DNA from 2 places in the Paenibacillus shunpengii genome. Region 1 is predicted to be linked to the other one. Evidence: riboswitches for the same ligand, from Rfam matches in the RefSeq annotation. Region 1 holds a riboswitch; the other holds the start of a gene.

Region 1 (11,263 bases):
CAAGGAAGGCCTTTGTTGTCCCATATAATATAGGGCGGCCGATGGCATCTGCTCGTCCAACCTCTTCAATCAGATCCTTGCTTGTTAAAGTATGAAGCGCCCGTTCTGCCTTAACTCCGCGGATCTCTTCAATCTCCACTCTCGTTATCGGCTGCCGGTAAGCAATAATGGATAACGTTTCAAGTGCGGCTTGAGAGAGTGAGGATCTGGAAGGGGAATAAGCAAGCTTCTCAAAATAAACAGCATGCTCAGGCAAGGTTCCCATTTGGTAGTTTCCTGCAATTTTTAATATCTGCAGTCCTCTTCCCTGCTTGGTATATTCCCTTTTCAGTTCCTCAAGCGCATCAGTTACGACTTCTGGACGCTGATCGACAATTTCGGAGAGCTGCTTGACACCTAGTCCTTCTTCACCCGATAAGAATAACAAGCCCTCAATAATCGACTTCAATGCCGGAAAGTCCATCGCTTTCTTCTTCTCCTCTCCACTCCATCACGATATCTTCAAACAATCGTTCCTGGTAACATACAATTTGTTTCATTTTCATTAATTCCAGAATAGCCAAAAAAGTAACAACAATCTCTTGGCGATACATGTCCTCATTCAGCAGCTTGGAGAACAGCATTTTACTGCCATACCCTTTACGTCCAAGCGTCCCCGCTACATCCCGGATCCGATCCTTTACCGATATTTCATCACGATGAATCCTAGCCACCGTCGTATTTCTTGCAGCCCGGCTGAGTGCCTTCTGAAAGGCTGTAATCAAATCCGCTGTATGCAGCCCTTCAACCGGATTCGACGGTTCATGATGAACATAAGGCGTTAGATCCTCCGGCTCTTTAGAGAAAATAAGACTGCGAACCGATTCCCGTTCATGCAGATGACGCGCGATGCTCTTGAATTTTCGGTATTCAATAAGCTTCTGAACCAATTCGGCACGAGGGTCTTCATCCTCTTCCTCCATGAAATGATCGTCTTCAAATTCAAGAAACACAGGAGGCTTGGGCAGCAATATTTTACTCTTGATCGCAAGAAGAGTAGCTGCCATCACCAAAAACTCGCTTGTAATATCAAGCTCCAGCTCCTGCATGGAGTGAATATAATCCATATATTGGTCCGTTATTCGGCTGATCGGTATATCCTGGATGTCAATCTCATGTTTGTCAATCAAATGTAATAGAAGGTCCAGCGGGCCTTCAAACGATTCAAGCTTATAAGTCACAACCGTCAATGGGCGCATCCTCCCGCTAATGTTACAAAATACGTAAAGCCCTGCCCCGGCTAAGAGAAGCCTGAGTACAGGGCTTTATATTAACTAAGCACTATTTTAGCTGTTTCGTCAAGTTTGCCATCTCAATTGCTGCAACGGCAGCGTCCCAGCCTTTATTTCCTGCTTTCGTTCCAGAGCGTTCAATCGCCTGTTCAATATTTTCTGTAGAAACCAGTCCAAATATGGTCGGCACGCCTGTCTTCAGGTTAATTGCAGCGACCCCCTTGGCCATTTCATTACAAACATAATCATAATGCGTTGTAGAGCCGCGGATGACAGTGGCGAGTGTAATCACTGCATCATATTTGCCGCTCTCGGCCATTTTTTGAGCAATCAAAGGAATCTCAAAGGCTCCAGGAACCCAAGCCACATCAACCTCATCATCCTGCACACCATGACGTTTGAACGCATCCAGGGATGCTGACAGCAGCTTGCTCGTTAAAAATTCATTGAAACGTCCAACCACAACGCCATATCTTAATCCCTCAGAGACTAAATTACCTTCAAAATAGTTAGCCATTATTATTCATCTGCCCTTCTTATAATGAGTAGTATTTAACTTAAGATTTGATTTCCTGCTCGTTCTGCTCAATATCATCAAATTTCAGCATATGCCCCAGCTTGGACTGCTTGGTATGCAGGTAGGAAGAATTATCTTTATTTTCTGCAATTTGAATCGGTACTCTAGAAACAACTTCGAGACCATATCCCTCTAACCCTTTGATCTTTCGCGGATTGTTCGTCAGCAGGTTAATCTTGCGGATTCCCAAGTCTTTGAGAATTTGCGCGCCGATGCCGTAATCGCGAAGATCAGCCGGGAAGCCCAGCTTCAGATTCGCATCCACCGTATCAAGTCCCTGCTCCTGCAGCTTGTAGGCCTTAAGCTTATTAATGAGCCCGATCCCCCGGCCCTCCTGACGCATATAGAGCAGCACGCCGCTGCCATTCTCATGAATCTGACGCAGGGCGGCTTCAAACTGCGGTCCGCAGTCACAACGATGAGAATGGAACACATCTCCGGTTAAACACTCGGAATGTACACGCACGAGGACCGGCTCATCCGTATTAAGTGTGCCTTTGACAAGAGCTACATGCTCTTTGTTATCCACTTCATTTGTATAGGCTATCGCCTGAAACTCGCCAAAATCAGTCGGCATTCTCACCGAAACCTCGCGAGTAACCAGCTTCTCCTTGGCGTTACGATAGGCAATCATGTCCTTGATGCTGATAAGCTTCAGATCGTGCTGCTTCGCAATTTCCTTCAGATCAGGCAGTCTGGCCATAGATCCGTCTTCCTTAATGATCTCACAGATCACTCCTGCAGGATAGGAACCGCTCATTCTGGCAAGATCCACAGCAGCCTCTGTATGCCCTGCTCGCCTGAGCACTCCGCCTTTCTTGGCGATTAGTGGAAACATATGACCAGGCTTTCTGAAATCCAATCCGGTTGCTTCGGAATCAATCAGCGCTTTGACTGTAATGGAACGTTCATGTGCGGATATCCCTGTCGTCGTAAGCTTATGATCAACGGATACCGTGAAGGCTGTACCATGAAAATCCGTATTTTGCTGAACCATAGGTTTAAGGTCAAGCTCTTCTGCGCGTTCCTGCGTAATCGGCACACAGACGAGTCCTCTTCCCTCGGTAATCATAAAATTAATGACTTCCGGAGTGGCTTTATCCGCCAGAGCTACAAAATCACCCTCATTCTCGCGGTCTTCATCATCAACGACAATGACCACTTTACCTTGCTGCAGATCCTGAAGCGCTGCTTCTACTGTATGAAAAATGGATTCCTCATCCATGTCGTACCCTCCTTGTTACTGCTTCATTTATATCAGTTAAAACCGTGGGAGCTTAGAAATTCAAAGCTTAATTTCGACTTCTCACCCGTTCCGTCCGCTGGGCTTGCTCCTTGTCCATAATGCAGCAGATGATTCACATACTTGCCGAGAATGTCACACTCAAGATTGACGATATCCCCTGTGTTACGATGAGCGAGCACGGTCTCCCCTAATGTATGCGGTATAATGGATACGGTAAAAGAGGAGGCTGTCGTGTCGACAACAGTCAGGCTGATGCCTTCAATCGTGATGGAGCCTTTCGGAATAATAAACCGGAATACGTCACTGTTAACCGGCGTGATTTCGAACACGACCGCATTCTGATCTCGGGTTATCGCTGTAATCTTCCCTGTTCCATCCACATGGCCTTGTACAATATGTCCTCCAAAACGGCCTTTGGCTGACATGGCCCGTTCAAGATTAACAGGACTGCCGCTTCCCAAATGACGAAGGGTCGTATGTCGGAACGTTTCGGGCATCACATCTGCCAGGAAGCCTCCGGTTTCTATCGAGGTAGCGGTTAAGCATACCCCGTTGACAGCTACGCTGTCTCCGATCTTCAGATCATCCATTATTCGCTTCGCACTAATTCCAAGGACCATGGCTTCCCCTTTACGGCCAACACTGCGAATTCGTCCAACTTCTTCAATCAGCCCAGTAAACATGGCATTCACTCCTTATCAGCCTTACGGCCACACAGGTAAACCTGTCACACAAATATTATCTCCAATGGTCTCGACTTCGAGTTTATTTAATTGAATCGCATCATTCATTCGGTCCACGCCTTCAAATCGGAAGCTTCCTGGTGTCTCATATCCTCCGACGATTTTCGGTGCAATAAACATGAGCAAGCGATCGATCAGCTTGGCCTCCAGCATTGCGCCGTTCAAAGTTCCGCCGCCTTCAAGCAATATAGAACCGATCTCCATTTCTCCTAACAAGCTCATTGCTGTTAGTAGATCAACCCTCGGTCCCGGACCGCAGCGGATCACTTGTACACCATAACTTTCCAGAACCTGCTCACGTTCAGCTTCTGCTTCATCTGTCGTCAGGATCAAGGTTTTGGCATTTCCATCCCGAACCAGCTTCGTATCTATAGGGATTCTCAGCTTCGAATCGACGACGATTCGAATAGGACTAATCCCATCTATAGATAACCGGGTCGTTAACTCGGGATTGTCAGCGATGACGGTTTCTACCCCGACCATAATACCTTGGTGACGATGTCTGAGCATATGAATATGTTCTCTCGCTTGCTCGTTAGAAATCCATTTGCTGTCTCCGCTCTTGGTTGCGATCTTTCCGTCTAACGTTGAAGCCGTCTTGAGCGTTACAAAGGGCAGGCCCGTTGTAATATACTTGATAAATTTCTCATTGAGCCGTCTGGCCCGATCTCTAAGCACACCGACTTTGACTTCAATACCGTGCCTGCGAAGCATATCAAATCCCTTGCCTGCCACCTGCGGGTTAGGATCCTCGCAAGCGACAACCACCCTTTTGACCTTCTCGCTGATCAGCCTCTCGCTGCATGGCGGTGTCTTTCCATAGTGGCTGCAGGGCTCCAGGGTTACATAGACGGTGCTTCCCTCCGCCTCACTGCCTGCCATGTTCAAGGCATGAACCTCGGCATGGCCTGTGCCCCTTTTCAAATGGGCTCCAAGACCAACCATTCGTCCATCCTTCACGACGACACAGCCTACAACGGGATTAATGCCGGTCTGTCCCTGCGCTCTTTCCGCCATATCCAGAGCAAGCGACATGTAGAATTCATCATTCATCATTTCCATTATGCTTACCTCTTTTCAGCAAAGACATTTAAGAAACATTTCACCAAAAAAAGCCCCTATCCGGCTAAACTGCCAGACTAGGGGCTTGAGAGTTCAATAGAAAATACAGCAGAACACTACCGTTACCTTAATTTAAACCTAACAAAGGTAAGGCAAATAAACCATGAGCATCATCACGGACGCACAGGCAAAAGTCCCGCTGGGTACGCCAACCAATAGAGTTGTCTGTTATGTACCTATTCTCCTTCTCTCATCCAGACTATACTGTCGGTTCTGGAGTTGCACCAGATCCACCGCTAGCTTCCAGCTAACGGGTCACGGACTAAGACTTGAAGACAAGTCATCACCGCCGGTAGGGAATTTCACCCTGCCCCGAAGGATTACAGCTTATGAAACATTAGTAATAGAAAAATAGTAGCACTCCTATACTGAAAAATCAACAGCTGAGCTCTCACCCAATAATAAGAATACGCTTACTTGATTAAAAAACTTGCTCTCCCTGTGTGGAATGCAGTTACATAACTTCTCGTCGAGATACTTGGCATAAAAAAACATCCCGCATATAGAATGCGGGATGTGTTAATCTGCTCTTGCTATGTCGTTAGAGAGGCTTCAGCTTAAGCGTCAAATACAGATACGCTCTTCATTTTGTCGCCTTGCTTCACGCCATCAATGTATTCCATACCTTTGATTACTTTACCAAATACAGTATGAACTCCATCCAAATGCGGCTGCGGCTCATACACGATAAAGAATTGGCTTCCGCCTGTGTTTTTGCCGGCATGTGCCATGGAGAGAACACCTTTTTCATGCTTCGTTGTGTTTGTTGCAGTTTCACAGTCGATGGAGTATCCAGGACCGCCTGTACCGTTGCCAACCGGGCATCCGCCTTGAGCTACGAAGCCAGGGATTACACGGTGAAAGCTAAGGCCGTTGTAAAAACCGCTGTTAGCCAGTTTTTCAAAGTTTGCTACTGTATTTGGTGCTTCTTCCGGCAGGAATTGGATTTCTACGGTTCCGCCATTTTCAAGTTCGATAATACCTTTTTTCATGTGCGTCACTTCCTTCAACTATTTTCTAAGGCAGGCCATGATCCATACATAAGCCTTGTCCTTATTTCATGCATCACTATCTGATTGTATCTACTTTGATCTCAATTTGCAATGATTCGAGGTCTGCTGTACAGGAACCGGATCAACTCGAACTAAAAAACACTCCCGTGCTTGCTGTTGATCTAAATTACAGCTTGCCGGGAGTGGATATATACATATTAGCTGTTAATGGTCTGTTTGCTCATTCTTGCCGGGATAATATCGTTACGCACGATATCTTCATGACTTTCACGGCGGACAACGAGATCACTTTCACCGTTCTGCACGAAGACAACGGCTGGGCGACGTATCCGGTTGTAATTGCTGGCCATGGAGTAGTTATATGCACCTGTGCAGGATACAGCCAGGAGATCACCTGTAGCCACCTGAGGAAGGTCCAAATCCCATATCAGCATATCTCCGCTCTCGCAGGCCTTACCCGCAATAGAGACGGTCTCTTCTGTTGCTTCATTAGCACGGTTAGCCAGCATCGCTTCGTACTTGGAATCGTAAAGCGCTGGACGCGGGTTATCTGTCATACCTCCATCCACGGATACATACTTGCGCACACCAGGGATGTTCTTTATTGCACCCACCGTATACAACGTTGTACCGGCTTCCCCTACCATGCTGCGGCCAGGCTCAACCCATATTTCCGGAAGCTCTTCTGCAATTCCTGCAAAATGAAGCTTCACTCCATCTGTGATCGCCTTGACATACTGGGATACCTGAAGTGGTGTATCTCCTTCGAAATAACGGATACCAAAACCACCGCCCAGATTCACAACCGGGAATACCACATTCAGTTTACTCTTCACTTCTTTGGCAAAAGCAGCAACTCGCTCTACTGCCATCTGGAAGCCTTCCACTTCGAAGATCTGGGAGCCAATGTGGGAGTGAAGCCCAAGGAGCTTCAGATTCGGCTGCTTCACAGCCAGTTCAATTGCTTCAAAGGCTGCTCCGTTTCCGATATCAAAGCCAAATTTTGAGTCGGTTTGACCAGTGGAAATATACTCATGCGTATGAGCTTCAACGCCCGGCGTTACCCGCAGCAAAATATTGACCTCTTGATTCTTCTCACCAGCCATGGCTTGGAGCATCTGCAGCTCGATCAGATTGTCCACGACGAAGCAGCCAATTCGGGCATCCAGCGCCATTTCGATTTCATTCGGTGTTTTGTTGTTCCCATGAAAGTGAATACGTTCTGTCGGGAAGCCAGCCTGCAGTGCTGTGTAGAGCTCTCCATCCGAGACGACGTCCAGAGACAGGCCTTCCTGCTCTGCAAGGGTGCACATGGCCGTAACGCTGAACGCCTTGCTAGCATATGCTACCTGAAATTTCAGGCCTGAAGCTCTGAATGCGTCCATATATTCTCTAGCCCGCTTGCGGACAAGTGTTTCATCAACGATATATAGTGGAGTCCCATATTCTTCTTTGAGCTGAACTGTATCGCATCCACCAATTTCGAGATGTCCTGCTTCATTAATTTTGCTAGTACCGTGTAAATACATATTCGCTAGTCCTCCACTTTTCCTGGAATGAAAAAAGATTCCATCGAACTTTTACATCAGTATAGCAGACTCTTGTTTTTGTTAGAAATGGATTATTCGGCAGATCATTTGTATTATATTCATTGTCACAAGCCGGATAGCTGAACAGCATTAAGGCATCCTGGTATTATCCCTAGGCTTGTTAAATGAAGGTCTCTTCTTGCCTGTAAGCACTGGGGAACGAACAAACGTTGCCAACATACCCTTTGCATTAAAAGGTATAAGTGGCCACAGATAGGACGAATTATACGATCGATGCAGCGCGAGTCCAATAATGATCGCAGTGGTTCCAACCACCAGCCCAGGCACTTTAAAGATAGCCACAAGTACTAGAAGAATCAGTCTGACCATACGATTTGCTAATCCCAGCTCATAGCTTGGGGTTGCGAACATTCCGACCGCCGCTACCGCCATGTACAGCAGGACTTCGTTAACGAACAAGCCGGTCTTCACCGCTACATCCCCAATTAAGATCGCTGCAATAAGCCCCATTGCTGAGGCAAGCGGTGTGGGAGTATGAACTGCGGCCATCCGCATCAAATCGATCCCGAACTCCACAATAAGAAATTGCAGAATGATCGGAAGCTTTACATTTTCCTGAGGACCAATAAAGTCCAGGCCCTCCGGTTTCAATCCTGGATCAATAACGAACAGCATCCATAGAGGAAGCAGAAACAACGAGGCTAATATCCCGATGATTCTTATAATTCGCAGATAGGAGCCCATGAACGGGGTCTGTCTGTTCTCCTCAGCATGCTGACACAGATCAAAAAAGGTCGTGGGCATAATCATAACACTAGGAGAAGTATCCACGAACAGGACAACCCTGCCCTCAAGCAAGTGGGAAGCAACCGAATCGGGACGCTCGGAATAACGAACCAGCGGATACGGATGCCAGCCTCGATTAATGATGATTTCCTCCAGCTGCTTATCGGCAAGCGGAATACCATCAATATCAATGCTCTCGATTTTTTTGCGGATCGTCTCAACCTGGACCTTGTCCACAATATCGTCGATATAAGCAAGACACACATCGGTTTTGGTTCTTTCCCCTACACGGAACAGCTCCAGCTTGAATCCAGGATCATGAAGACGTCTGCGGACTAGGGACACATTGGTCAGCATCGTTTCTGTAAATCCGTCTCTAGCTCCCCTGACAACGCGTTCTAACGACGGTTCTTCAGGACCGCGCGAAGGATAGCTACGGGTATCAATGATCAGCGCTGTTGTTTCGCCTTCCACAAAAAAGACGCTCATACCGCTCATTGCCTGGATAAAGGCTTCGCTCAGCTTTGTTACTTTGGATACTTGAATATGGGGGATGTAGAATTCAAAGTATTTTTCCAAGGCGTCGGAAGACAACTCATCCTCAGGTACGTAGGACAGTCTTTTTAAAATTTCAGTCAAAATCGTATCTTTGGTAAGTCCTGTGATGAACAGAAGCCCGGTATGACGTCCACCGAAGGTCATCTCGCGGAAATTGACATCAAAAGTTTCTCCAAACCCCATCACATACTTGAGCGTCTTTCGCAGTACGTCAAAATCAGGATCGATGACATCCTCATTCTGCCAGTACTTAATCGACTCCTCAATGGAATCTGACATTTCTTGTTCCTTTTTTTCCTGGAGCTGCTTCTCTTCCTCGGTCATTTGCTGCGATTCATCTGACATATGTTTGATGTCTCCTCCTTCTGTTGTATGCATGCAGTTGTTATCTGGTGTACACAAACCAATCAAATAATGAACCGGCAACCTTGCCGAACACCATGGCCATTAATAATCCAAATAAATAAGATTTCATACCCAGTCTCTTGGCTAGTATGGGCAGGACGTTCAATACCTCAGTTAAAGCTGCTGCGAGCAAGCCGATAAATATACCGCACAGCAGGCCTACGAATATCGAAATAATCGGAAGACCGTAAACCTTCAAATTCCATAAGTCAGCGACTGTTCCAACGAATGAACCGGCGATCATTGCTCCTTCATAGGCATATGCCTTGTCATATGAGCGTGTAAGCTGGGCTAAGCGCGGGATCATGTCCAGAACGATGAAGAGCGCAATGACTCCGCTCCCCACAGCAATGCCTGATGCTATGCCCAGAACGATGAGTATGCAGCCGTCCAGTACCGTCATCATTATTTCTGTCCCGAATGAGCATGCTCTTTTTTGATTCGTTCGTACTCTTCATTCACTGCATATTGATCCACATTTTGCTGGTAGAGGTACATCTCTACCTCGAGCGGAGTAGGCTCATCATTCCATTTTTTCTTAAACAAATGATTAAAAAATACAGCCATGCCAAAACCGATACCAATCGAGTATGCTGTCTGGAACAAGTAAGGATTCTCATCCCGATATCCCGTCAGCATCTCTACAATTCGTATATGCACTTCCTTCATGTTTACATCCGCGTGAAAGTTCATAATGGTCAGCGCCGAGCCAAAGAACAGCAAGAGCCACACAAGGACAAACAGCGATTTGGACGGCGGCCGATCATGAGGGATCAGCTCGACAAGTGTGTGGCTGCTGCCCAGTGTTTCAATCGTTGCTCCCGGCACAATCTTCTGTATCCGACCAATAATCTGAAGCACATCAACAAGCAGCAGGCTCCCATCCTTTTTCTCTGTCTGCATCAGCTCCGCTTCCAGCACCTTGTCTTCCAAGCCAGGCGGATCTGTAAGCACATGTGCCACATGCCTGATCTTAAGTGTAACGCCAAGCTTCATCTTGATCCGGCTGTGCAGCCTTACATAAATGATAGGAGTGGATGGTGCGGTCATCCTAACCTCACCCCTTTATACTGTGAAATTATTCATAGTATGGAGACTCCTCCGCTTTTCTATTCCTTGGGATTCATATCGAGCTCATCCACAAAAAAAAGAGTCTTTTCTCTGACGAGAAAAAACTCTTACTGCATGATAAATCGTTGTTATATGCACTTTATATTTACTGAGCAATTTGCTCTCGGATAATCTGCAGTATTTTCTTCTCCAGTCTGGACACTTGAACCTGCGATATGCCCAGTCTGGCAGCAACTTCAGATTGCGTCTGATCCTTGTAATACCTGAGGTATACGATCAGCCGCTCCCGCTCAGACAGATTTCCGATCGCTTCATTAAGCGCCATCTTGTCGAACCAACGCTCTTGAGATTCATCGGCAATCTGATCCATCAGCGTAATCGGATCCCCGTCATTCTCAAATACCGTCTCGTGAATGGAAGTTGGAGGCTTATTCGCTTCCTGGGCGAACACAACCTCCTCCGGGGTAATCCCCAGCTCGTCTGCAACCTCCTTGATGGTGGGCAGCCTGTCCAAGTATTTAGAGAGCTCATCCTTCTTCTTGCGAACCTTGTTGGCGGTCTCTTTCAGGGAACGGCTGACCTTCAGCGTCCCATCATCACGCAGGAAACGCTGAATTTCGCCGATAATCATGGGAACCGCATAAGTCGAAAATTTGACATCATAGCTGAGATCAAATTTATCTACTGATTTGAGGAGCCCGATGCAGCCGATCTGAAACAGATCCTCCGGCTCATATCCCCGGTTCATAAACCGCTGAACGACAGACCATACGAGACGTATATTACAATTGACAAGCGTGTCACGCGCCACCTGGTCTCCGCTTTGGGATAGAGCGATAAGACGCTTGACTTCCGCATCCTCCAGATACGTATGTGAAGATTGTTTCGCTTCTGCTTCCATAGGTCCAACCCCTAATTATA
Region 2 (11,263 bases), on a different contig from region 1:
TTCCAGGTGTATGACGATCAAGGACGCGTGTTACAGCCAATCAGTGTGAGTGGAGTGGGCAAAACAAATGAAAACCACTATAAAGCATTTTTTGAGTCGTTTGAGACAATTCCTAACAAAATATTCATCAAACCTTACATGTTAAATCCTAGTTCAAAAGTTAGTGGTGAGTGGAAAGGGAAGCCAATAACGATTGATCAAGGAAAGGCAGGTTCTCTAAAGATTCTGGATCAAAAAATGGAAAACAACAAGCTGACACTGACTTATGAAGCTGAAGGATACCGTATCTTCGAACAATCCGATCGGATTTGGCTCGAAGATCGCAAAGGGAGAACATATCATAAAGATGGTACAGCGATACGAATTAAAGATACGAATAAGTATCAGCTGACTTTCTCAAACATTAGCGAAATAGATTCCTACTATATATATACGTATCAATTTAATACGAACTACCTGGAAGGTCTTGAGGTTAGCATCGATTTACAATATTAGCTTGAAGAGTTCTAGTTGCCCATTCTAAGGAATTGTTGAACGGGCATCTTATATTGTTTCGCTTTTTCATGAGGTGGTAATACGAACATGTCAGATATTTTAATAAAATTGACATTAACCCAAGGAGGCTAGATTTATGGAACAGCGCTCTTATGGAAACACAGGAATGAAGGTCAGCGTACTGGGTTTCGGCGGGTCAGAGATTGGATCTGGCATTTCGAAGCCTGAGGTGGATCGTCTGCTCGGAAGTGCGATTGAAGCTGGATTGAATGTGATTGATACGGCGGAATGTTACGGAGACAGTGAGGAATTGGTCGGGCAGGTGCTTGGTCCCAAGAGAGAGGAAGTGTATCTGTTCACGAAATGTGGACATGCTTCCGGATATGACCAGCCGGATTGGGATCCGGTCATGCTGTCTAATTCGATCGACCGCAGCTTAAGAAGACTGAACACAGATTATGTGGATATGATTCATTTGCATAGCTGCTCGGAGGAAGTGCTTCGTGAGGGCTCCGTCATTGAAGTATTGAAACGGGCCAAGGAAGCAGGGAAAACAAGATTTATTGGCTACAGCGGAGATCATAAAGATGCATTGTATGCTGTTCAGACGGGCGTGTTCGATAGCCTCGAAACTTCTGTCAACATAGCGGACCAAGAGGCCATTGAGCTGACCATTCCAGAAGCCCGGAAGCAGGGAATGGGCGTGACAGCGAAACGGCCGCTGGCCAACGTTGCCTGGACTTATGATACGCTGGAAGAAACGGCATATCCATTTGTGTATTGGAATCGGTTACGGGACTTGAATTACGGATTCTTAGGTGAGAGCAATGAGGAGGTTATTGCTAAGGCGCTAGGCTTTACTTTATCAGTGCCTGGTGTGGATACGGCCATTGTAGGTACCAAAAAGCCAAATCGTTGGCAGGAGAACGCGGATCTGTTACGAGAGCGGCTGCTTGCCAAGGAAGATTATGAGATCATCCGTGAGCGGTGGAGAGAAGTTGCATCCGACGACTGGACGGGTAGAACTTAATATCGTATTTGATCAGAACCTTAGGGTGAATAAGTCATCCTAAGGTTTTTTTATGGGAAATAACTTGAATTATTATATGATTATTACAACATATGAAAAATTCATAATAGAATAGTATAGAGGTATCTATTTACTATGGATTGTCCTGCCTCTTGTACGCGTGCTTACATGTATTGACAGATAGCGAATTAGCTGAAATGATATGTATTAACTTACTTATTAGCAGATTCAGATGGAGGCAATATGAACAGTCATTTAAAACAGATTCACCCGCTCGCTTGGACCATTATCGTAGGAACGATGTTCGGAAGAATGGCCACCTCGATGAGTATTCCTTTTCTGTCGATCTATCTCATTAAATCGATGGAAGCAAGTCCAGCGGAGGCAGGTATGGTTGTCGCTGTCAGCTCGCTGATCGGCGTATTTGCCAGTTTTTATGGGGGATACATATCGGACCGAATAGGACGTAAAAAAGTTTTGATCTTCTCGATTTTTAGCTGGGCGCTTGTATTTATCGGCTTTGCCGTGGCCAATCAGATTTGGATGTTCTTTGTTATGAACGCATTGAATGGGCTGTGCCGAGCTGTTTTCGAGCCAACCTCACGAGCGATGCTGTCGGATATTACAGATCCGAAGAACAGGCTGTTAATTTTTAACTTGAGGTATGCGGCCATTAATGTCGGTGTCGTGATCGGTCCTTTACTCGGATTGCAGTTTGGAACCTCACAGAGCGGAGCCCCATTCATAGCCGCAGGGTTGGTATACATCTTATATGGACTGGTTCTTGTATTCCAGTTCGGTAGAAAAAGTGATATTGACCTTGGCCGTGCTGCCATAGCTCAGTCCGTATCTTTAAAAGAAGCTTTTATGGTGACTAGCCGTGATCGTACCTTTATGTATGTACTAATCGGGTCTATATTCTGTGTGTTAGGATATGGACATTTTAGTTCGACGCTCCCGCAATATCTTGAGCTCAGCCCGAGCTTCGAGAATGGAGCAGAGATGTTTACTTACATGCTGTCCATGAATGCCGTAGTCGTGCTGATCGTGCAGTATCCGCTGGTAAGATGGTTTAAGAATTTTCCTCCTGCGGTATCTTTAATCGTAGGTAATGCTTTTGTGGCCAGTAGTTTGCTTGTATTTGGTTTGTTTGAATCCAGATGGATGCTGCTGCTTGGTGTCGTAATATTTACAATTGGAGAAGTGCTCATGTTTACGCTTATGGATCTATTAGTAGACAGGATCGCTAAACCAGAGCTGCGTGGGACTTATTTCGGTATGATCGGATTTAACAATATGGGGAATGTACTCGCCCCGGTCATTGGAGGGTGGTTGTTAACCTCGCTATCTGTGGATCAACCGGTAATGATATTTATGCCTTTAATGCTAATGACAGCATGTGGCATTCCATTCTTGCTGCTCGCCCACTTTAAGATGCGTGATCGGAAGATGGATCAGCCAGCTGACAAACAAGCTAATGTCGCTAGTTAACATGAAGTGAGCTCATTAAGTTTAATATAAAATAACGCCAGCATGGTAATGACTCTGCTGGCGTTATTTTTATTTCTACGACTTGCTTCGGAGTATCGAATGACCTGCCAAGAGCTGATCCAAGGTCATGAAATCTATGGATTCTGGTACATGTCCTGATCGGCTGCAAACCGCGAGAGAGTAATCAGGGTCGATTGCATAACTTCTAAAGGACCAAGCTTCTTCGTTCCCCTCGTTAGAGCTAGAGAATGTGATTTCTCCCTGATGGGTTATATCAAATTCGAAAGAATCAAGGGGAATGGAAAGTCCGGCACCTTTCGCTTTTACATAGCTTTCCTTAAGCGTCCATAGGGAATAGAATATATGCTTCTGCTCTAAGTTGACCTGGTTATGCACCAGCTCCGCTTCGTTCCGAGTAAAGAATCGATCTGCTAGAGTCAGGTCCACATCATTTATTTCTTCAATATCAATACCAACAGGGTGTCGATCAAAAGCAGCTACCACCCATGCCCCTGAGTGAGAGATATTGTAATGATGCGTGGGATAATGAACAAATTCAGGTTTACCGAAGCGATTGATCTGCCTGTCCAACTGGTTAGGGGACAGATTCCAATGTTCGACAGCGTAGCTCTGAATTAGCAGCTCTCCGCATAGAGATCTTAATTGGTCCGCATACCGTCTGAACCTGCGAATCTTCTTTTGCTGTTCGCACGGCAAAGCTCCTACGATCTCATTCAAATCAATGGGCTGCTCCATTGCAGTGTGCAGTTTGACCCCAAGAATGTCCATTGGCCTTAATGTTCACCTCCGGGAGTCAAAGGAGAGATCCACAGGTCTGTATTCTCAAGCAGGTGAGCCAGCTGCAGCATCTCATGCTCTCTTCCTTTAGCAGACATAAACTGAACACCCATAGGCAGCCCAGACTTACTAAGATGAAGGGGGAGGCTCATAGCCGGTGTACCTGTCAAATTAGCAAGTTGTGTGAACGGAGTGTAAGTTAAGCTAGGTTCAAACATGTCATAGATAAGCTCTTGCTGCTTGTCCTTAGATAACTCACTTACCCTAAGCAACTGCTCAATCTTCGCTGGCCCAGGCGTCAGTTCACCAATCTGTGGAGCCGGATAAGCATTGGTCGGTGTGATATAGAAATCATATCGGTCAAAAATAGTGGCCATTTGTGCTGCAGCAACGTCCCACTCTGCAAGACTATGTACAAATTCCGCTGCGGACAATTTTCGGCCAGCCTCTAGGAGCACCCAGCCTTCAATTTCAATATCCTCTGAAGTAATGGTTCTTCCAAGTCCACGCTCCATCTTCAGTACCATAGCTGCCATCTCACCGCTGTTCATCATATAATAGTTCTCCATGAGATGAACACCGTTTACTGGACTTTGCTTTTCTTCGACAATATGTCCTTCGGATTCCAGGTATTTCACGACCTTGAGCACCGCCTCCTTGGCATCCTCACTGACAGGCGTGCCTACTGGAGAATCCATCGTATAGGCAATTCGATATTTCCGTTCAAGCGATAAATACATATCCTCCAAGTGCCTTCCCGGGTACAGCGGAACTTGAAATGCAGCTTCGTTCTGAATCACCTGCAGTACATCGAGTAGTGCCGCACTGTCCCTCACCGTTCTCGATAGGGCAAAATCAATGGATGCACCCTGCCACTGCCGCCCAACTCCGGGGCCTACAGGAGTACGTCCACGGGTAGGCTTTAATCCGAACAGTCCGCTGAACGAAGCGGGAATACGAATTGATCCTCCGCCATCACTTGCTCCAGCGATGGGTACCATGCCGGAAGCAACGGCTGATGCCGATCCTCCACTGGAGCCGCCGGGAGAGTGGTTTGAATTCCAAGGGTTTCTTGAAGGGCCATGCAGCTTAGGCTCGGTAATATTCTTAAGACCAAATTCCGGGGTATTGGTGTGTCCAATCGGAATAAAACCGGCTCTCCGAAGCTTGGCTACATAATGAGAATCGTAGAGCGGCCTGTGTTCAGCAAATAATTTGGAGCCTGATGTCAGAGGCTCTCCAGCAATGGCTTGTGAAATGTCTTTTAGCAATATGGGGACACCTGCAAAAGGCTGGGCGAGTGTGTTCACCTCATCTGCTTCTTGCAGTGCAGCTTCGTAGCGAGTACGGACCACCGCATTCAGCTCAGGATTCAACTGATCGATCTGTTCAATGGCAGCATTTACAAGCTCTACTGGAGAGATTTGTTTATCTCTTATCAACTGGGCGAGCCCTACTGCGTCATATGATGTATACGGAAAAGAAGTCATAGGCTAATTGATCATCCCTTTCTAATCGTTCTCTCTATCATAACGCATAAATCTGTCAGGTTTCCATGTGCAGTTGGAGGGCAGTTGGAGGAGAGAGTGAGAACCTGAGCTGATATATAAAAAAAATCGCTGTCCAAACGGACAGCGACTTTACAATAACTTTTTAAGATCTAAAAGACATAGAGATCAAAATCCAGCTCAGCTCCAATGTCATTCACGAATGAGATCGTATCAATATCTAAATAAATGGCGTGAGTCTGATTCTGTTCAATTTTTATAACGATAAAGAATTTATAAAATAAGTCATGTGATCTTTTTAATTCGAGCAATTCATTCTTTTTGTTCTTTAGGACAGAAATCAATTTATTCAACTGCATATTTATATCCAGAGATTCCTCGTATCCAGTACTAATCGACCATGCGGATTCTTTACGAACGATGTCGCGGTTCTTTATTTTGTCTCCCTTAGTATAGAACTCTGAGGGTGTGATCTCTAGTTGACTTGTTATATCCTCAGCAGTGAAAAGTTCGCCGATGATTGAAAACTCAGTCATAACCGAAGTAGTATCCATCCTTCTTAATCCTTTCATCTCATGTCGTGCGCGAGACCAGCTGCTGGCTGCTCTGTTGCTGCTGACGAGCAAATATAAACAATGTTGTCCAGATCAGCACAAAACCAATGAGCTGAGCAGGAGTTACCAACTGTCCAAAAGCGATCCAGTTCACGAGCACACCCATCATCGGGAAGCTAAGCTCCGCAAGGGTAGCCATCGATGCTTTGGTCGAAGATAAGCCTTTATAATATAGCAGCAGACTGAGCAGTCCAGGAAGCAATGCCTGTGCCAACAAGTTAACTCCGATGCTTGCAAGATCCGCTCCTGCCTGTGGAAGATTCATCGATGCTCCTTCCAGCCAGGTCATGATGAGGAGTAAAGGCAGTGCGAGTACATATCGCAGGGAGGTTACCGTCTTGTATTGCGCCTGGCCAAGAAGCAGGCGTCCCATCACCGTGGATCCACCCCATAAAGCTGCGGCGAGTAAGGATAAGAGGCTTCCCAACTTAATCCATTCGCTATTCGTTCCAAAAGGAATGGTGAATCCAAAGGTAAGCAAATACGTTCCTACAATAGCAATGATGAAGAAGAAGCCGAAACGTTTGGGCAGCGTCTCCTTAAGAATCAGCTTTGCGAGCAGGATGGCAAAAATCGGCTGCATTTTTTGCAGCAGCACAACCGCATTCAGATCACCACTGGACAGAGCCATCGTAAAAATAACGGTAGCCAGTGCAGAACCTCCCCAAGAGATGACAAGCAGAGCGAATACATGCTTTAAACGCAGGTTTTTCAATTCAGATCGATTGACCCATAGAATCGGTACAGCAACCAGACAAACAAGAAGATGCTCAATCAGGACGACTTGCGTCGAGGTCATGTAGTCCAGCAGATGAATACGGAACAGGGGACCGATGCCCCACAGTGCTGCCCCGAGTGCGACGAGCCAGAAGCCGGTTGAGCCGGCTGCAGGTAATGCTTTTTTGTTCGTGTGTTCCATAATCCAAACTCCTTCGTAATTGAGAATTTGAATATGGTATCTTCAGATAGTAAAAAACCCCCGTGAATACGCACATGTAGCCATGCACGATCAACAGGGGTGATCAAATAAACATGCGTCTTAATATAACAACCGCATGTAATCGATGATCTTCTCTCATCCGGACTGTAACCGTCGGCCTTGGAATTGCACCAAGTCAGTCGCGTGCGCAAGGAATGCTTGAGCAGCGAGTCGCGGGCTTCGCTCTTCATTGCAAGAACGTCACCGCCGATTGGGAATTTCACCCTACCCCGAAGATCCATTATTCATTTATTAAGATAATATAAAATCGTAAGTAGATAATTAGTTGTAACCTACTCAAACATAATAATATAGAAAGCGCTATCGTAGCAACACTTATTTTTCGCCGGTTGGTCAATTAATAATAAAAATTCAAGTTCAGGGCAATCTGTTACCGAGGCTTAAGCCATATAATTCTAATTGAATGATGAAAGTTGACAACCCGTGCTAACTTTCGCATAATAATTGTTTGTGCTTAATTGCACTAAAGCGTTGCAACATTCATCTAGGAGTGACATTATGGATTTATTTCGCAAGAAGCATTTTGACCTGAACAAGGGAACCGGCCTCAAGAAGACACTCGGGGCGCTGGATCTGATATCACTTGGGGTCGGTGCTATTATTGGTACCGGTATTTTCGTCATTACCGGACAAGCCGCTGCAGAGCATGCTGGGCCCGCACTAATGATCTCCTTCGTTATTGCCGCCATCGCCTGTATTCTGGCAGCGTTGTGTTACTCAGAACTGGCTTCCACAGTTACTGTATCGGGTAGTGCCTATGCATACAGCTATGCTGCATTCGGTGAAGTGGTCGGTTGGTTAATGGGCTGGACACTGGTACTTGAGTATGGTGTTGCTGCGGCATCGGTAGCAAGCGGATGGTCAGCCTATGTACAAGGGCTGCTGGAAGGCTTTGGCATACATCTTCCCACCGCTATATCCGGTGCTTTTAATTTGTCGCAGGGACAAATCATAGATTTGCCGGCCGTTCTCATTATTATGGCTATATGCTTATTACTCACCCAGGGAGCGAGGGAAACGGCAAGATTTAATGCAATTATGGTTTTTGTCAAAATAGCAGTCATCATCATTTTCATTCTGGTTGGTGCATTTTATGTTAAGCCTGACAATTGGACTCCTTTCATGCCGTTTGGTTTCTCTGGGGTAATGAGTGGCGCGGCTGTTGTGTTTTTTGCCTATATTGGATTTGATGCGGTGGCTACAGCGGCTGAAGAAGTCAAAAACCCGCAGCGTAATCTTCCTATAGGAATTATTGGATCACTTATTGTATGTATGATTATGTATTCACTTGTTGCCGTCGTCCTGACGGGGATGGTTCCTTTTACGAATCTTGGAGTTGCAGACCCTGTAGCCTTCGCATTACGCTTTGTAGGACAAGACTTTGTAGCAGGACTTATTTCAGTGGGAGCCATTGTGGGTATTACGACGGTGCTGCTCGTTCTATTGTTTAGTCAGACCCGGCTCTTGTTTGCGATCTCTCGGGATGGGCTGCTGCCTAAGTTCTTATCTAAAGTGGATGAGAAGAAACAGACCCCTGTTCGCAGTACATGGATGGTAGGCATTATTATCGCACTCCTGTGCGGATTCCTGCCGCTGGATCAGCTTGCCAGCTTGACCATCATTGGAACCCTGTTTGCATTTGCTGTCGTATCCCTTGGTGTTATTGGTATGCGCAAGTCCAGACCAGATCTCAAACGAGGATTTTCTGTACCGTGGGTGCCGTTTCTTCCACTGCTGAGCGCTGCATTCTGTGTGCTGCTGATGCTTCAGCTGGACGGATCAACTTGGGGTGGATTTGCCGTATGGATTCTCGTCGGTCTAGGTATTTATTTCTTCTATGGATACCGGCACAGTGAGCTTGGAGACAAACCATCTAAGAAATAATAACAAGAATAAAGTACAACCATTTTCGCCCTTCTGATAGAGATCAGGAGGGCGAAATGTATTACAGAATAAAGAGGAACAAGTAACAGTTTTGACTCTCATTCAAAATAAAGTATGCTATAATGTCTAACTTAGAGGACAGCCTTAACAGGCACAAAGAGGTGGAATAGCATGCGAGAAACGACAAAGCGGGCTCTAGTATGTATGCTTATGATCACACTTGCGCTGACAGCTTGCACATCTTCGGAACCCGAGGAGGCTCAGCCAGTAGTCGTAAAGGAAGAGCAGCTGGAAGATGGCCAGACGATAACACTTATTGAACCTAGCAATTATGAAGTCGCTGAAGTAAACAAATATCAAATTCAGACACGATTAACAGATTTTCAACTAATCCATGGTTATGGCGGTCTGGCTTGGGGAGTGACGAGAAGCGAGCTTCGTTTATATTATACCCGTGACAATGGGGAGACCTGGACGAATATTTCTCCTTCATCTAATGTGAAGTTCGCGACGAATCCAGTTTACGGAGAGGATATTTTTTTCCTGGATGGCATGAATGGGTGGATTGTTCGTTCCGGAACAGATGGAACTGACAATGTGGTACTGCGAACAAATGATGGTGGAGAGAGCTGGATGATTTCTTCGCTCGAGGAAACTCAGAAGGTAACAGCACTTCACTTTGCTTCAGCTAAGGAAGGCTTCTTAATGACAAGTGACAATGCTGGTACGGGTAAAGAGGAGAAGAAAATATTCTCGACGCTTGACGGGGGAATGAATTGGTCTGAAGTGATGACAAGCTCCCCGCTTCAGCAAACGAATCATGCCATACCGCTGCGCGGATATGCTGAGGGTATGCAGTTCATCGACGGAGAGCGCGGTGTTGTATCCGTGCTGGAGCTTGGGGCTCCTAAGATTTATTTAACCCAGAATGCGGGGGAAGCCTGGTCTATTAACGAGCCGTATTTCAACAGATCCTCATCATTGTATGAGTCCTGTTCTTCTTATTCTCTTGGCGAGATTGAGAGCTTAAGTACGGACCATCAGCAACTGTATCTTCCTTTAGGCTGTGCGGAAGGCAGCGGAGTTCAGTACAGCGGTCTGTTTACGACAGATGGAGGCTCCATATGGAAGCATGTCCAGTTTAATCTGCCTTCACAGAGTGGGGTGAACAAGGATTTGTATCCGACTTTTGTCAGTGAGTCTGAAGGCTGGGCATTGCAAGGCACTTATGTCTATCATACGAGGAATCAAGGCGAGGATTGGGACAGACTGCCTGTGAGTGAAGTTCTCTCAGAGAAGCTTGTAGATTATCCTGAGGTTGTCAAGCTGCAGTTCGTAAGCCCTAAAGTAGGGTGGGTGCTGCTTGAGAATGCTAGTGAGAAAAAATCAATATTAATGCAAACAATGGATGGCGGGACCAGCTGGAGTGTCCTTTAAGATTAATCCCATGAAGTATTTCTTACCCGAACTGACAAGTTGACCGTACTACGGCATATACATAAACAAGTAGTCGGTTATTTTCAGACAAGAATTAGAGGACGGGAGGAGACGGCATGGGATTTGAATCTTTCTGGATGTTTGATTTTTTCGGAACGGTATTCCCGGCGGTATTTGTCGTGATTCTCGGTATTATCGCATTGACCCTGGGAAAAGAGCTCCTTGCTTGGGGACGGAACAACAAGCAGCCGGTATTGACTGTCTCTTCAAGAATTACAGGAAGAAGGATTCAGGTATCACAGCAGAGTCAAAGCGAAGGGCAGAATACGCGGACACTCTATTTTATTACATTCGAAGTGGACAGTGGAGATCGGATTGAGTTCAAGGTTGGCGGAGATGAGTATGGTTTATGCTCTGAAGGCGATGAAGGCCAGCTTACTTTTCAGGGGACTAGATATCTCGGGTTCAAGCGCTATAACAGAGTATATACCGAACGTGTTCGAGGTTAGTATGTGAAGGATCAGCCGTCCCAATGGGGCGGCTTTTTGTTTTCCAGCTGAATTGTACCGTTTCAATTGAGATATACTGGATTAATTATTCTTTATTAGGGGATTGTTTATATTTCGTTAAGAAATTGATTCGGATATATGTTAATACTTAAATTGTGTAATATATTGTTATCAGAGAACTATAGCTGGTTCTAATCTCTAGTCGTAAGGAGAGGTATCATGAAATTCAAAGATGATGTCGTCATCGTTACAGGCGCAGCGCAAGGTATTGGTAAAGTTGTAGCTGAAGCATACGCTGAGCAGGGAGCGAAGGTGGTCCTTGCCGATCAAAATGAAGAAAAAGGGGCCGCGGCAGCCGCAGCCATTCGTCAAAAAGGTGAAACTGCCATATTTGTTGCCTGCGATGTTAGGTCTGAAGAAGCAATTGTACATTTAATGAATACAGCCATGCGGGAATATGGGAAGATCGATATCCTGATTAACAACGCAGGTTATGG

What was found. Region 1 has a riboswitch for FMN ahead of ribD (bifunctional diaminohydroxyphosphoribosylaminopyrimidine deaminase/5-amino-6-(5-phosphoribosylamino)uracil reductase RibD). Riboswitches for the same ligand answer to the same signal wherever they lie in the genome.
Region 2: another riboswitch for FMN. It lies ahead of ACFSVM_RS13190 (DMT family transporter); the one in region 1 lies ahead of ribD (bifunctional diaminohydroxyphosphoribosylaminopyrimidine deaminase/5-amino-6-(5-phosphoribosylamino)uracil reductase RibD).

What each region holds. Positions count from the first base shown of each region.
Region 1 covers NZ_JBHUMJ010000004.1:483,062-494,324, reverse strand. Annotated here, with positions in the region: gene scpB (SMC-Scp complex subunit ScpB) at 1-463, opposite strand, end outside; gene ACFSVM_RS18695 (segregation and condensation protein A) at 432-1,238, opposite strand; gene ribH (6,7-dimethyl-8-ribityllumazine synthase) at 1,321-1,788, opposite strand; gene ACFSVM_RS18685 (bifunctional 3,4-dihydroxy-2-butanone-4-phosphate synthase/GTP cyclohydrolase II) at 1,829-3,073, opposite strand; gene ribE (riboflavin synthase) at 3,106-3,777, opposite strand; gene ribD (bifunctional diaminohydroxyphosphoribosylaminopyrimidine deaminase/5-amino-6-(5-phosphoribosylamino)uracil reductase RibD) at 3,799-4,899, opposite strand; FMN riboswitch at 5,138-5,283, opposite strand; gene ACFSVM_RS18670 (peptidylprolyl isomerase) at 5,517-5,951, opposite strand; gene lysA (diaminopimelate decarboxylase) at 6,170-7,501, opposite strand; gene ACFSVM_RS18660 (spore germination protein) at 7,652-9,211, opposite strand; gene ACFSVM_RS18655 (stage V sporulation protein AB) at 9,252-9,674, opposite strand; gene ACFSVM_RS18650 (stage V sporulation protein AA) at 9,677-10,321, opposite strand; gene sigF (RNA polymerase sporulation sigma factor SigF) at 10,488-11,243, opposite strand; gene spoIIAB (anti-sigma F factor) at 11,255-11,263, opposite strand, start outside.
Region 2 covers NZ_JBHUMJ010000002.1:2,828,776-2,840,038, reverse strand. Annotated here, with positions in the region: gene ACFSVM_RS13220 (DUF5643 domain-containing protein) at 1-495, shown strand, start outside; gene ACFSVM_RS13215 (aldo/keto reductase) at 632-1,525, shown strand; gene ACFSVM_RS13210 (MDR family MFS transporter) at 1,769-3,016, shown strand; gene ACFSVM_RS13205 (4'-phosphopantetheinyl transferase family protein) at 3,092-3,805, opposite strand; gene ACFSVM_RS13200 (amidase) at 3,811-5,304, opposite strand; gene ACFSVM_RS13195 (DUF4279 domain-containing protein) at 5,475-5,876, opposite strand; gene ACFSVM_RS13190 (DMT family transporter) at 5,896-6,855, opposite strand; FMN riboswitch at 7,000-7,157, opposite strand; gene ACFSVM_RS13185 (amino acid permease) at 7,435-8,820, shown strand; gene ACFSVM_RS13180 (WD40/YVTN/BNR-like repeat-containing protein) at 8,992-10,257, shown strand; gene ACFSVM_RS13175 (DUF2500 domain-containing protein) at 10,374-10,766, shown strand; gene ACFSVM_RS13170 (SDR family NAD(P)-dependent oxidoreductase) at 10,986-11,263, shown strand, end outside.